2 regions of the Arthrobacter sp. D2-10 genome follow, and region 2 is predicted to be linked to the other one. Evidence: predicted binding sites of a transcription regulator. Region 2 holds the regulator's gene; the other holds the start of a gene.
What was found. Region 2 encodes HrcA, which represses chaperone genes, less so after heat shock. Its sites were predicted from a motif close to TTNGCACTCGNNNNNNNCGAGTGCNAA; they were not measured.

Region 1 (7,659 bases), 1.8 Mb from region 2:
GACAATCGCGCAGAAGCCGAACGCGCCCATCGTCGGGTGGGCACTGCTTGGCGTGGCATCCATGATGGCGCTGGAGGAGAAAAACCGGATGGCACTCGCCGCCGCGAGCACAGCCTGCCTGATGGTATGGGCAGCGCTTGAGGTGACGCGAGGCGAGAGCGGCTTCCGCAGGACCATGGGCAGCCTGACACTCGGCTGGCTGGCCCGGAAGAGCTAGCTGGAGGCAGTAGTGGGATCCACGGGCGCCTCTTTCCGTTCGCGCTCCACGAGCTTTCGGTCGCGCACCAGCCGCAGCGCCGTCACCAGCAGAATCCCGCCGGCGATATTGAACACCACTGTGTAGCTGAACCAGCCCAGCCAATCCAGGTAACTGATCTCGGCGCCCACCTGGATGCCGCCGAAAATCAGCAGCGAGTCGAGGATTGAATGGAAGAGCTGCAGACCTGACAGCAGAAAACCGCCGACGACCGCTGCCGCGAGCTTGCCGCTCATTGCCTCGGTTCCATGCTGCATCCGCGTCATCAGCGTGATCGTGCTTCCTCCCAGCACTGCGAGACATATCGTCTGCCAGCTCAGGTCGGCGTGGACGTAGTGTTCAGCGGAGCTTGTGATGGTCCCTGTCCACTGCGGGAAAGCCGTCACCACGAGCATCATGAAAATCCACCCGCCGACGAGATTGGCGGCCAGCGTGCCGGCCCACAACTTGCCCAGTTGCCCGAGTGTGGCCTGCTTGGCTGTTACTGCAGCGATCGGAACGAGGAAACCCTCGGTGAACAATTCGCTCTTCGCGAGCAGCAGCGCTATGAGTCCGGCACTGAAAGCCAGTCCTGCCAGTAAATGGTTCCCGGTTTCATGGAGCACTGCCAAGTACGCCAGGACGCCGATTCCGATCTCGAAACCACCAAACAGTCCGGTGATGAGGACGTCGGCGAACGTTCGATGCAACCGCTGGGCACCCTCGTCAACGGTGCGGTCGAACGACTTCTCGATCTCATCCTCCACCGGCCCGGCAGTGCTGCCGAGTTCGCTCCGCCGCGCGTCGCCATCATTCTTGTGCTCGCTCAAGCGCTTACCTTTTTCCCTTGAAGGATTCGTGAGTTCGCAGGGAGCACCCTCTGCCAGGGTGCTCCCTGCGAACTCACTTGAGCTGTGGCTTACGGGGCGGGGTAGGACGCCACCTTCAACGACTTCGCGAGGTGCACTGCGTTCGCCGTCATCGCTGAGATGGTCGACGCGACCACGTCGGGCATTTCGTCCAAATCCTTGAAGTCCACCGTCTGCATCGCCTCGCCCACCCAGTACACGCCGCCCTGTGCGGGGACGGTGAACCCGATGTCGTTCAGCCCCTGGTGCATCTCGGCGGTGACGTGGTGAGCGCCGTCTTCATTTCCGACGACGGCCGTCAGGGCCACCTTGTCGTACATGATCGGTCTGCCCGCATCATCCGTGGAGGAGATGTCGGCATCCAACCGTTCGAACACCCGCTGACCGAGGCTGCTCATGTGTCCCACCCAGATCGGGGCGCTAAGGAGGAAAATGTCCGCATCGAGGATCTGCTGCCGTAGCTGCGGCCACTGGTCCCCGTTGCCCATGTCGGTTTCGACGCCGGGCGCCACGTTGTAGTCCACTACCCTGGCCGACGATGTCGTTACCCCCTGCTCCTCCAGCTTCCCGAGGATACGGTTCGCCATGAGGTCGCTGCTCGAGTCCGCCGGCGATGGTGTCAGAGTGCAGATCAGCGCAAAAGCCTTGAGATTATCCATGGGTTCCTTTCGGTCTTTGTACACCGTGTTCGTCGCCGCCCGTGTCATGGACGGGCTGAGCTACTGGCGGTACCCCTCGACTTGATCAATAGGCCTGGCCTCTGCCTCCTGGGGGCTTTCCCCTGCGTCTTCCTTGGCGCGGCGTTGACGGAGCAGGTCCCAGCATTGGTCCAGTTGTTCCTCCACCCGCCGCAGCCGGCTTTGGCGGTCACCGCCCTGGTCGCCCTCGCCCGGAGCGGCGTCCCGCAGGGTGTGTTCTTCCTCCACAAGCGCCTGGATACGCGCCAAAATGTCCTGATCGTTCATGACAACTCCTTCGCTGGCTTTCAGAGGCGGGGCTTCAGCTGGAACAGCCCGGGTTAGTCAGGCTACTTAGTAGCAGCCTGGATATCTACCGCTTCCCGCATTTGCGTGATCCGTCTGTGGATGCCCTAAACTAACGGGGAACTATTTGCCTGTGTAGCTCAGTCTGGTAGAGCATCCGCTTCACACGCGGAAGGCCCGGGGATCGAGGCCCCGCGCAGGCACCGTTCGAAGCCCGTCCCGCTCCATCGGGGCGGGCTTTTTGGTGTCTGTGAGCGTTCGTTGTGGGCGAACAAAAAGTGTTAGCACTCTCAAGGTTCGAGTGCTAATTTAATGACTGGGTTGAGCGAACGTGACTCAACTCGAACCAGCTAGACCACACAGGGAGTGAACCACCATGGCTATGAAATTCGACCCATTCCGCGAACTGGACCGTATGGCCGGCGCACTTCTGGATCCCCGCCAAGGCCTGCGCCTGATGCCCATGGACCTCTATCGCGAGGGTGACCACTACATCTTGAACGCTGACCTTCCGGGCATTGACCCGGGCTCTGTCGACATCGACGTGGACGGCCAGCTCCTGACCATCCGCGCGGAGCGCACCCTGCGCAATGCCGAGGGGGTCAAGTGGCTTACCCGCGAGCGTGAAAGCGGATCCTTCCTCCGCCAGCTCAACCTCGGCCAAGGCATCGACATTGACGCCATCTCTGCCCGGTATGAGAACGGTGTCCTCAGTGTCACCATTCCGGTCAGCGAGCGCGCAAAGCCTCGCAAGATCGAGATTGTCTCCGGCGAGGACGCGCAGCCGGTCCGAGGCGACAAGGCAGTGGAGGCCTAAACCCCTCCTGTCGCGGACCACAACGCACAGAACGACGACGGCGGGTTGCGACCCGCCGTCGTCGTTCTGTTTTCAGTCGATCAGTTTCTATGCCGGGAAGGGTTACCGCGCCCCGGCTGTACGGTGCTTGTCCCGCAGCGCGAGCGCAAGGGCGATCATCGCGATAGCGAGGACAAGGTGCAGAATGTTGTCGGCCGCATTCACGGGAACGAAGTTGGCCGCCGAATCCTGCGGAATGATGAGGCCGTAGATGAACAGAACGGCGTAGATTACCCCTCCCCAAAGGAGGAAGTTATAGGCTCCGGTGGCGGTCTTCGCCATCACTATGCCTGCTATCCCGAACAGAAGATGCACGATGTTGTGCAGGATAGAGACCTGGAAGATGCCGAGCAGTAACGCGTTCGACTCAGAGCCCGCGAAGGCAAGCTCGTCCATGCCGCTGGTTATCCCGGGAATGAAGCCCAGTATGCCGACGAGCAGGAAAACAACTCCAACAGCGAGCGCAGCCTTTTGAATATTGGTACGGGTCCCGACGCCCGAGCCCGGTGAGTGTGTCGATGCCATTGAACTATCCCCTCTAGTTGCCGGCGGGGCGGGGCGCCGACCTGTGATCTCGCGAGTTGATGAACAGCATTTCCCGCCACTGGTATTCAAAGAATCCCACAGTACCGCGCAAATAGAAAGCAAGCTTAGTTAACTTTTCGATAAACCTCCGTCTGAGGTTGTGGGAATGACTCTTTCCCCAGCTGTTAGGGATTCACCCAGTTTTCGTTCACCGAACATTCAGACAGACACCTTACTGTGGCGGTAATCACACGTCGAAAGGTCCTCCATGAGCATTGAACCTGCCTCCCTGACTGACTTCTCCGCCCTCAAGCGCGGTCAGCGGATTACCCTGCGATCTACCTCAGGGCACCAGGTCACGGGTGTCCTCGAGGACCGCGCCGAGGACGCGTCAGTGGTCTGGGTGCGCATGGATGATGGGGCCGGGCGACGACTCTTCCACCGGGAGGATGGTTACAGCGTCGCTTTCTGATCACGCCGTATAACCGGCACGGTCCAGGAACAATTGCTTGATCACCTCCGCGCCCATGAGCCGCTGGCGGTATTCATCAGTCAGCACGCCCAAGACGTTCTGCGCATACTCCTCGTTGGTTGAGGCGATAGCGTCCTCGGCGTACACCACCCGCAAGTTATTGGCGTAGGCATCCGCCGCAGTCTGAGCCACACAGTTATGCGTTGCCACCCCCGCAAGCACAACGGTATCCACGCTCAAGTTCCGTAGACGCTGCAGTAAATCCGTTCCGAAGAATGCGCTGTCGCGGGTCTTGACCATCTCTGGAAGCCCCTCAATCTGCAATCCCTCGACCGGTTCGGCTTGCTCCGTCCCGCTGAAGAGGAAACCCTGGTCGTCGTCGAGCATGCTCAACGTCCAGGTCGATTTATCCCGCTGGTGCTCGGTCCGGATCACATACACGGGCGTACCGGCTTCACGAGCATCCGCGATGGCTGCGTTGCACGCCCGAACCAGCGGTTCTTTCTGCTTCCCGAGGATCTCGTCCTCAAAGAATGCGTTCTGCATGTCGATGACCAGTAGCGCAGCCGTCATGTCCGAAATCCTTCCCGAATGGGTCCTCCAACTTCAGACAGCATACTTAGTTGTCGTCCTCAGATCAGGACGGAGCAGTTTCATGCCCACCGGCCCTTGAGGGGTTGGATCACGGGGTCTAGCGTTGGTCGCACGGAGGTGGTCAATCGTGCGACCGACGCGACAGGGGGGCCTAGCGGTGCTGCTCGCCGTCGTCGTTATTCCCGGCTGCAGTTCCGAGGCTGCCTCCCCGCCCTACTTCCAACCGCTGCCGGTCGCGGTGGAACCGGGAGACGTGTTTCCTCTGCGGACCCTCTACAGCGGATGGTGGAGCACTCCCGCATTCACGCCCGGTACCGCCGGGTTGCCGTTGAGGGTAGGGCTTGTCCGGGCGGATACCGGCGAGCTTCTGGCCGGTTACGACCGACCGGCCGGACGCCAGGTTCCGGCACCCAACCGCACTCCTGCACGGGGCTGGCCAGCGGGGGCAATACTTGCCGTCGACCTGGCCACGGGTGCGGTGTGGGACTGGTTCACTGTGGATGCTGAAGGCCTGCCTACCCCCGGATTCAAGGCAGAAGTTTCCGCCGAACAAGGCTTTCCCCCCATCGCCGGAAGGACCCCTCCCGGCACTTTCCACACTTTCCTGCGTGATCTGGACAGCGGTGAAGTGATCTATCTCGGCACCGCTCCGGCAGACCTACCCGACAACATTCACATCGAATTGGACTGGTAAGAAACCGCACTACAGAAGGAGAACTGGCCGTGAAATCCCTTTGGCTCGAATCAGCGCCGCGCATACCCACCGATGCCTTCAAGGAGGGTGGCCAGTACGACTCGGTGGTGGTTGGGGCCGGTATCACCGGCCTCACCGTCGCCACACTGCTCGCGCGATCCGGCCAGCGGGTGGCAGTCCTGGAAGCCCGCTCTGCCGGCGCAGTCACAACCGGAAACAGCACCGCGAAGGTGTCCCTCCTGCAGGGCACACAGTTGTCCTCCATCATCAAACATCACGGCGCCGCCCTGGCTCGCCATTACGTGACCGGCAACCGGGAAGGCCAGAGCTGGCTCCTTCGGTTCTGCGATGAGAACGGCATCAGTTATGACGTCCGGGATGCAGTCAACTACGCAGTAACAGACGACGGCGCCCGTCTCCTCAGCGAAGAGCGTGACGCATGCGCCAATTCCGGGCTCACTGCAGTACTGGAGGACTCCTCGTCGGACCTTCCTTTTCCCGTGACGCGCACACTGCGCGCGGCCGGCCAGGCTCAGGTCCATCCGATGGAAGTTCTCTCCGCGCTGGCGGCCGACCTGCGTAAACATTCCGGCGAACTGGTCGAGGACGTGCGCGTCACCGGAGTGAAGGCCGGAAGCACAAAGGGGGAACGAACTACGCTTCAAACGTCGCGCGGCGAGGTAACCGCGGCGAATGTCATCGTCGCCACCGGGACGCCGATCCTGGACCGCGGCGGACACTTCTCCGTCCTGCAACCGCACCGGTCCTACGCTGTCGCCTTCACTGTGCAGGATGAAATTCCCGGTGCCATGTACCTGTCAGTTGATTCGCCCTCGCGAACCCTGCGTAACGCCACTGTCGAGGGACGCCCGTACCTCATCGTGGGCGGCAACGGACACACAGTCGGACGTCAGGCCCATACCCAGTCCCTGGTCGACGACATCATCCGCTGGACACAGGAGCACTTCCCCACCGCGCAACCATCCTTCAGTTGGTCCGCGCAGGACTACACTCCGGCGTCGTCCGTCCCTTATGTCGGCAGGATGCCCATCGGTGGGCAGGCCATCTATGCCGCCACCGGCTTCAACAAGTGGGGTTTCACCAATGGCGTCGCTGCCGCCCTGGCCCTCTCCGCAGAGATCCTTGGGGGCAACATGCCGTGGGCCAAGGAACTCTACAAAACCCGAGTAGGCAAGCAGGACGCACTGAGCACCGCCAAAACCAATGCGGGCGTCGGAGTAGAGATGGTGAGCGGCTGGCTCGGTGGACTGGTGCGCGCATCCCATGCGCAACCGCCCGAGGGCCAGGGCGTGGTGGTGCGGGAGGGTGCCCGACCGGTTGGTATCTGCCAGATCGCGGGAATCACCCACCGGGTCTCCGCGGTCTGTACCCATCTTGGCGGGGTGTTGAGTTGGAACGACGCGGAACAGTCGTGGGACTGCCCCCTTCACGGCTCGCGCTTCACCCATGACGGCGTACGGCTTGAGGGACCGGCCACGCGCGACCTGCAGTCGCCGTGAAGCCCTTCACCTGTTGTTCAACGTGAGTTCACGCTGCATTCACCTGTATCGTGAGCGTGTGATTTCGCGTCGCATGACAACCATCGTCCTTACCTGTGCCGCAGCCCTTACCCTGGTGTCCTGCGGCTCCGATTACCCGCTGGGCCCGGAACAGGAAGCAGCGGCGCAAAATGCCGACTCCACTCTCAGCGGAACAACAACCGGCGCAGGGTCCTCAGCCCAGGGCCCCGCCATGAACGCCTGGCAGTCGGAATTCGCCACCCTTCACCCTGACGTTCGGGTGCAATACTCCCCCGACGGCTCCGGCGCCGGTCGCGGTGCCCTCCTGGCTGGAGCAGTGGACTTCGCCGGGTCGGATGCCTACCTCAGCGAGGAAGAACTCGAGGAATCGCGTGAAGTCTGCGGTCCCGACGGAGCTTTCAACATCCCCGCCTATGTGGCGCCGATCAGCATCGCATTCAACTTGCCCGGCCTTGAGGAGTTGAACCTCGACGCGGAAACGATCGCCCGCATCTTCCGTGGAGAAGTCGCGCGCTGGAATGACCCGTCCATCGCCGCTCAGAACGAGGGTGCTGACCTGCCGGACACCCCAATCACCCCGGTCAGCCGCTCGGACGATTCCGGAACGACGGAAAACTTCACCGACTACCTCCACTCAGTAGCGCCCGACGTGTGGACCGACGAGGCGGACGGCACCTTCCCGGCTGACCTTGCCGGAGAAAACGCCAAGGGCAATGCGGGCGTCGTCAGCACTGTGTCCGGCACCGAGGGAGCTGTAACCTACGCCGATGACTCCGCCGTCGGACCGCCGCTGGGCCGGGCCAAGCTGCTTGTCGGAACTGAATACGTTGCGGTCAGCCCGGAAGCGGCAGCGGCCGCGGTCGATGTAGCCGAACCTGTGGAAGGCCGCG
Region 2 (7,659 bases):
AAATCCCAGGCGGTCAGGCTGCCCTGGGAACTCGACGGCGTGAGCTATGCGCTCAACATGATTGACACTCCTGGACACGTTGACTTCACATACGAGGTGTCGCGGTCCCTTGCAGCGTGTGAGGGAGCAATCCTGCTGGTTGATGCCGCGCAGGGGATTGAGGCCCAGACACTGGCGAACCTGTACCTCGCCATGGAGAACGACCTCACAATCATTCCGGTGCTCAACAAGATCGACCTTCCGGCCGCCCAGCCGGAGAAGTATGCTGCGGAACTGGCCAACCTGATCGGCGGGGATCCGGAGGATGTGTTGCTGGTGTCCGGCAAGACAGGCGTCGGCGTAGAGGCGTTGCTGGACAAGATCGTCAGGGACCTTCCCTCTCCCGTCGGAGACGCAAGCGCGCCTGCCCGGGCCATGATCTTTGATTCTGTATATGACACCTACCGGGGCGTTGTGACGTATGTCCGGGTCGTCGATGGACAGCTCAGCCCCCGTGAACGCATTCAGATGATGTCCACCCGTGCTACTCACGAACTCCTTGAGATCGGAGTCAGCTCGCCGGAGCCCACACCGTCCAAGGGCCTGGGCGTAGGTGAGGTGGGCTATCTCATCACCGGCGTGAAGGACGTTCGCCAGTCCAAGGTCGGCGACACCGTCACCAATTTCGCGAAGCCCGCGACGGAGTCGCTGGCCGGTTACGCGGACGCAAAGCCTATGGTCTTCTCGGGTCTGTACCCCCTCGAAGGGGCGGATTATCCAGTGCTTCGTGACGCTCTGGAAAAGCTGATGCTCAATGATGCCGCCCTGGTCTATGAACCGGAGACCTCCGCTGCTCTGGGCTTCGGTTTCCGAGTGGGTTTCCTCGGCCTGCTTCACCTGGAAATTACCCGTGAGCGACTCGAACGCGAGTACAACCTCAGCCTGATCTCGACGGCACCGAACGTGGAATACGAGGTCACGCTCGAGGACAAGAACGTAGTTCACGTCACCAACCCGAGCGAATACCCCGTCGGCAAGATCGCCGAAGTCCGGGAGCCGATGGTTTCGGCGACCATCCTTGCGCCCAACGAATTCGTGGGCACCATTATGGAACTGTGCCAGAGCAGGCGTGGTGTCATGGGCGGAATGGATTACCTCTCCGAAGACCGGGTGGAAATCCGGTACCGGCTCCCGCTGGCGGAGATCGTCTTCGACTTCTTCGACATGCTGAAGTCCAGGACCCGCGGGTACGCCTCTCTGGATTGGAAGGCCGACGGCGACCAGGTGGCCGACCTGGTCAAAGTGGACATCATGCTCCAAGGCGAGCAGGTTGATGCCTTCTCCGCCATCACCCACCGGGACAAGGCATATGCCTACGGCGTCATGATGACGGGGAAACTGCGTGAACTGATCCCGCGTCAGCAGTTTGAGGTTCCCATTCAGGCGGCCATCGGCGCGCGCATCATCGCGAGGGAGAACATCCGGGCTATCCGGAAGGACGTCTTGGCCAAGTGCTACGGCGGTGACATCACCCGAAAGCGCAAACTGCTCGAAAAGCAGAAAGAGGGTAAGAAGCGCATGAAGATGGTGGGGCGCGTGGAAGTCCCCCAGGAAGCGTTCATTGCCGCGTTGTCGTCGGATGAGTCCAAGGACAAAGCGAAGAAGTGACAGCAGTATCTGGTTTCCGGAGCGCCAATGCCTAGCGCGCTGCCTTTCGGCGACCCCGCTCCATCCGACGGCGCTCTGCCGCCCACCGCGGCAGCCGGCTCCGCCGAGCGTGATTTCGGCCTGTACGTTCACATCCCCTTCTGCGCTGTTCGCTGCGGGTACTGCGATTTCAACACGTACACCGCCGCTGAACTCGGTGGGGGAGCGTCGCAGGCCAATTACGCGTTCACGGTGCAGCAGGAGCTCCAGTTTGCGGCCGGAGCGCTTGCCGCTTCAGGTGTTGCCGACCGCCCGCTGAGCACAGTCTTCTTCGGCGGAGGGACACCCACGCTCCTGCCCTCGGCCGACCTGGCACGGGTACTCCGCACCGCCGTCGATATCTGGGGCCTGGCACCGGGAGCCGAGGTGACGACCGAGGCCAATCCCGACTCCGTCACGCCTGAATCCCTCGAGGAACTGGCGCGTGCAGGTTTCACCCGCGTGTCATTCGGCATGCAATCCGCTGTGCCCCACGTTCTCGCGGTGCTGGACCGAACCCACTCGCCGGCGCGGGTCCCCCTTGCCGTCGAGTGGGCGCGTGCTGCCGGACTCAAGGTGAGCCTGGATCTGATCTACGGCACACCGGGCGAGGACCTTCAGGACTGGCGGACGTCCCTGGAAGCGGCGCTTGCCCTCGAACCGGATCATCTGTCCGCTTATGCCCTCATCATCGAGGACGGCACCGCGCTGGCCCGCCGTATCCGGCGCGGTCAGGTGCCCATGGTCGACGACGACGACCACGCCGACAAGTACGAACTCGCCGACACCCTGCTCAAGTCGGCCGGAATGGCGTGGTACGAGGTAAGTAACTGGGCCCGCTCCGGTGAGGATCAGTGCCGCCACAACCTCGCGTACTGGAAAGGCCATGACTGGTGGGGAGCAGGGCCGGGCGCGCATTCACATGTCGGGGGGACCCGTTGGTGGAACGTCAAGCATCCTGCCGCTTATGCTCAGAGGCTTGCGGCAGGCGAGTCGCCCGCGGCCGGGCGTGAAGTTCTGAACAAGAACGCCCGCTACGTTGAGGACGTCCTCCTTCGCATCCGGCTTGCCGAGGGTTACCCGACGGAGAACCTGGAATCTCCGGGACGCAGGGCTGTAGCAGGGCTGATAGCTGATGGTCTCATCGACCCTGTGGCGGCGTTCAAGGGCGCCGTGATCCTGAGTGATCGCGGGCGGCTACTAGCCGATGGCTTGGTCCGTCGCCTTCTGCCGGACTGACGTCCTAGTGGAAGATCCGGAGATTGAAGGGGTACTGGTAAGGCCTGCCGCGGTTCACATGGATGCCGGCTGCCACCGAGAAGGCCGCGAGCGTAACCCAGATGAGGGCGTTCAGGACGGCGAAAAGCCCCCCAATGCCCGGGAGCAGGGACAGCAGCAGGCATACGGCTGCGAGGATGCTCGGCGGGAAAGTGAAGTTGAAGGCTTCCTTCGATTCCTGCTCCGTGAAGGGCCCCCGGTCCCGATAGATGAGGAAGATAACCAGAGACGGCACAAACCCCAGGATCCCGAGAAAATGGGCGAGGGTCGCCCACTGGCGATCCTCGGAGGGGGTCAGCGCGGGAGCGCTTGGACTGGCACCCTGGAAGGCCGTAGTTCTGTCCTGGGAGGCGGGAGGAGTCTGTGCGACACCGCGCCGATTAGCGCTGTTGGACAACGAAAATTCCTTCGGACTGATAGGGCTTCACCGCGCATTCCGCGCAGAACTTACTGTCTAAGGGTACTGGGTGAAGCGTGCCCGTGCAGTTCCCACGACTTACAGCGATGCTGGGGCTACGCGTTCGGCCCCGGCGCGGTAAGGAAGTCGATGACCTCTTCGACCCGGGCCAGCAGAGAGGGTTCGAGGTCCGCGTAGGTGTTTACGCCGCTCAGAATGCGCTTCCAGCCGTTGGCGATATCTGCCTGGGAGGAGCACGGCCAGTTCAGCCGCGTCAGTATCCCTGTTTTCCAGTCCTCCCCGCGGGGAATGACGGGCCACGCCTCCAATCCGAGAGCGCGCGGTTTCACTGCCTGCCACACATCGACGTAGGGGTGCCCCACGATCAACACATTGTGCGCTGCACCGGTCACTTTCATGGCCTGTTCGGCGATTCGAGCTTCCTTGGTTCCGGGCAGAAGGTGATCAACGAGGATACCGAGGCGCCTTCCGGGTGAGGGAGCGAAGTCACGGACCGCCCCTGCCAGGTCATCGACCCCGTGCAAGGGCTCGACGACGATGCCCTCAACCCGCAGATCATCGCCCCACACCTTCTCGACCAGCTCCGCATCGTGTTTGCCCTCAACCCAGATTCTGCTCGCGCGGGCTGTTCGGGCACGCTGGCCGGTGACGCGGACCGAGCCCGAGGCTGTGCGCTGGGGCGTTGCGGTGCGCTGCAGCGCGGGAACCATCTCGACGGGGGAGCCCTCGTGGTGAAAACCGAATCCCAGGGGAAAGGTCCGCCGTTTGCCGCTGCGGTCCTCGAGGATCATGACATGCATACCGCCGGACTTCTCAGTACGAAGTATCTCGCCGACGAACCCGCTTTGAACGTCCTCTAAAACGATGCCCGGACGCGCCTCAACCTTCTCAAGGACGACGCGTCGGGGCTGGGAAATGTCCTGTGCGCCCCACTGGTGATACGACATGTGATTTCGCTCGCTTCCGCAAATCCCTGCCCGCTGGAACTGGCAGTGCCAATGCTAACAATCGCAGCGATCGTATTAGACTTGGCACTTAGGCGTGTTGAGTGCTAACTCGTTGAGTGGGCAATGCGGTATATCGGAGGTGAATATGAGCGAGCCCAGGCGGCTTGAAGTCCTGCGTGCCATCGTTGAGGATTACGTCCATTCCCGTGAGCCGGTAGGGTCGAAGGCCCTGGTTGAGCGGCACCAGCTCGGCGTGTCCTCGGCCACCATCCGCAATGATATGGCGCTCCTCGAAGAGGAAGGCCTCATTACCGCCCCGCACACCAGTTCCGGCCGCATTCCCACTGACAAGGGTTACCGGCTGTTCGTCGACCGCATCGCTGAAGTGAAGCCGTTGTCCGCGCCTGAGAAGCGTGCCATCCGTGCCCTTCTGGAAAGTGCCGATGACCTGGACGACGTCCTGGACCGCACGGTAAGGCTCCTCGCACAGCTGACCAATCAGGTCGCCGTCGTTCAATACCCACATCTGGGCGCAGCGTCCGTCCGCCACATCGAGCTGGTACTGCTCGCGCCCGGCCGCGTGCTGGTGGTGCTCATTTCCACCAACGGGGCGGTGCAGCAGCGGGTCGTGCCCGTCCCTGCCGACGCAAATGAAAACGAATTGGCCGATCTGCGTCAGCGCTTCCTGACCAAAGTGTCGGGAGTGCGCCTACCGTCGCTTCCCTCGGAACTGGCGTCCTGTGTGGCCGAGCTGCCGCCCGCACTCCAGTCGCTGGGCCAGGCACTGGCGCACGGCTTGGAACATCTCTCCGCCGCGAACCGGGAAGATCGGATCGTCATGGCAGGAACGGCCAACCTTGCCCGCTCAACCCTGGACTTCCCCTTGACCATCGGCCCTGTGCTGGAGGCCCTCGAGGAACAGGTGGTTATGCTTCGGCTGCTCTCCGAAATGGAGCAGGATGCCCTCGGCGTTTCCGTCCGCATTGGTCGCGAAAACCCGTACGGTGGCCTTGCAGAGGCCTCGGTGATCGCCACGGGATACGGGCCGGACGCCCTTGCCAAGGTGGGAGTCCTCGGACCCACCAGAATGGACTACCCCACCACCATGGCCGCCGTCAGGGCGGTGGCCCGTTACCTTTCCCGCATCCTCGATGAGTCATGAACGGATGACGGACCCCTTGAACCAGAGCCGCTCGCGCGGTGAGATTACAGGAAGTGATGTGCAGGAGTGAGTAATCACTACGAGGTCCTAGGTGTTGCACGCGACGCCAGTGGCGAAGAGATCAAGAAGGCTTACCGGAAGCTGGCCCGCAAACTTCATCCGGACGTCAACTCCGGGCCGGAAGCAGCTGAGGAATTCAAGCTGGTGACCCGCGCCTATGAAGTTCTCTCTGATCCGCAGAAGCGGCGCGTCTATGACACCACCGGAAACGAGAACGGAACGGATAACGGCTTCGGCGGCGGTTATGCCGGCCCCGGATTCGCATTCCAGGACATCTTCGAAACCTTCTTCGGAGGCGGCGGCCCCAGCGGTCCGCCGTCGCGGACCCAGCGCGGACAGGACGCACTCATAGCCGTCCGCATTGATCTCAAGGACGCCGTCTTCGGCACCAACAAGAAGATCGAGGTGGACTCCGCTGCGGTGTGCCCCACCTGCGACGGATCGTGCACCCAGCCGGGCACATCTCCGAAGACATGCGATATCTGTGGTGGCTCCGGGCAGGTGCAGCGCGCGGTCCGGTCGATCCTGGGCCAGGTCATGACGACGGCGACCTGCGGCACTTGCCAGGGCTACGGCACCGTCATTCCCCATCCGTGCAACGAATGCAATGGCGACGGCCGCATCCGTTCCCGCCGCAGTCTTACCATCAAGGTTCCCGCAGGTGTAGCCACCGGTACGCGGATTCAGCTTGCCGGACAGGGTGAAGCGGGCACTGCAGGAGGACCGCAGGGTGATCTGTACGTCGAGATCCGGGTCAACAGCGATCCCACCTTCCTCCGCGAAGGAGATGACCTGCACGCGACCCTGAGCGTGCCAATGACAGCGGCGGCGCTTGGCACCACCGTGACGATGACCAGCTTCGACGGGGACCAGGAACTGACCATCAAACCGGGAACTCAATCCGGAGAAGTGATCACGCTCAAGGGCCTCGGCGTCACCCATCTGCGGGGATACGGCAGGGGAGACCTTCTCGTGCACCTGAGCGTCGAAACTCCACGGAACCTTGATGCAGCCCAGGAAGAGCTGCTTCGACGCCTCGCGGAAATGCGTGGTGAGCAGTTCACCGAGGGGCAGCTGGCAAGCAGCGGATCAGGAGTCTTCGCCCGGCTGCGCGAGCGCCTCGGCAACCTCTGACCGGTAGAGAACCATGACCAACCAGGCATACTTCGGCGATCCTGCGGAGGTTCAGGCCGCCGTTGCCGGCGGCAGCATCACACTGCGAGGAACGGAAGCGCACCATGCAGCCACCGTGAAACGCGTGGTGGCCGGTGAGACGGTGGACCTCTTGGACGGCGAGGGAAACCGCCTGGGCTGTACCGTCGTCGATGTGTCCGGCGCGGCCGTCGTCATGACAGTGGATACGGTTTCCTTCGAACCGCTGCCGGCGACCCGCATCGTCCTGGTGCAGGCTCTTGCCAAGGGTGATCGGGCCGAGATGGCAGTCGAGGCCGCAACCGAGCTTGGCGTCGACGCGGTCGTTCCGTGGCAAGCGGACCGAAGCATCGTGAGGTGGCGCGCAGACAAAGCAGTGAAAGGGCAGGCGAAGTGGGAATCCGTCGTCCGTGCAGCGTCGAAGCAAAGCCGGCGTACCCGTGTGCCCGAGGTCCTCGACACAGTGGACAGCAGGGGCCTGGGGCGTTGGCTCGCCGATGTAGCGCACCCGGTCCTGCTGCATGAGGAAGGGCGAATTTCCCTTGCGAGCTATTGGAACCGCCGGTCCGAGGATCACACGGGAACAGTGGCGGTGATCGTGGGGCCCGAAGGGGGTGTGAGCCCGCAGGAGGTGACCCTGTTCGAGGAACACGGGGCCGTTCCCGTGCAGTTGGGAACCAACGTCCTGCGAGCCTCGACCGCCGGACCTGCGGCGATTGCCGTCCTGAATCAGCTCCTAGGCCGCTGGTAATAGGCCGCTGGCAAAGGGCCACTGCTGTTGAAGTGGTCAGCGGATGCTGACCAGCTTGTCATCTGCAATGGTGTCAGCGGCAGGCCCTTCGCCCGGGTCGGCTCCCGTCGATTCGTACACCTCGACAAGGTATGTCCCCTCCTCCAGGGAGACGCTGAATTCATAGAGTCCGACGGCACCCGTGCCCGCCTCGACGGGAACGGATCCAGCGACCACATCCTCCGTG

Region 1: a site for HrcA is predicted at 2,369-2,395, ahead of M1D74_RS00235 (Hsp20/alpha crystallin family protein). Genes of this name have one in related genera too.

What each region holds. Positions count from the first base shown of each region.
Region 1 is NZ_CP096431.1:39,369-47,027, reverse strand. Features, by position in the region: gene M1D74_RS00260 (hypothetical protein) at 1-217, shown strand, start outside; gene M1D74_RS00255 (formate/nitrite transporter family protein) at 214-1,065, opposite strand; gene M1D74_RS00250 (flavodoxin family protein) at 1,155-1,763, opposite strand; gene M1D74_RS00245 (DUF2630 family protein) at 1,824-2,069, opposite strand; tRNA gene M1D74_RS00240 (tRNA-Val) at 2,217-2,290, shown strand; gene M1D74_RS00235 (Hsp20/alpha crystallin family protein) at 2,464-2,904, shown strand; gene M1D74_RS00230 (DUF4383 domain-containing protein) at 3,007-3,468, opposite strand; gene M1D74_RS00225 (hypothetical protein) at 3,737-3,940, shown strand; gene M1D74_RS00220 (cysteine hydrolase family protein) at 3,941-4,513, opposite strand; gene M1D74_RS00215 (hypothetical protein) at 4,662-5,228, shown strand; gene M1D74_RS00210 (FAD-dependent oxidoreductase) at 5,258-6,748, shown strand; gene pstS (phosphate ABC transporter substrate-binding protein PstS) at 6,822-7,659, shown strand, end outside.
Region 2 is NZ_CP096431.1:1,875,309-1,882,967, reverse strand. Features, by position in the region: gene lepA (translation elongation factor 4) at 1-1,647, shown strand, start outside; gene hemW (radical SAM family heme chaperone HemW) at 1,675-2,904, shown strand; gene M1D74_RS08750 (DUF4870 domain-containing protein) at 2,909-3,340, opposite strand; gene M1D74_RS08745 (DUF3097 domain-containing protein) at 3,457-4,308, opposite strand; gene hrcA (heat-inducible transcriptional repressor HrcA) at 4,454-5,470, shown strand; gene dnaJ (molecular chaperone DnaJ) at 5,537-6,664, shown strand; gene M1D74_RS08730 (16S rRNA (uracil(1498)-N(3))-methyltransferase) at 6,678-7,433, shown strand; gene M1D74_RS08725 (GerMN domain-containing protein) at 7,470-7,659, opposite strand, start outside.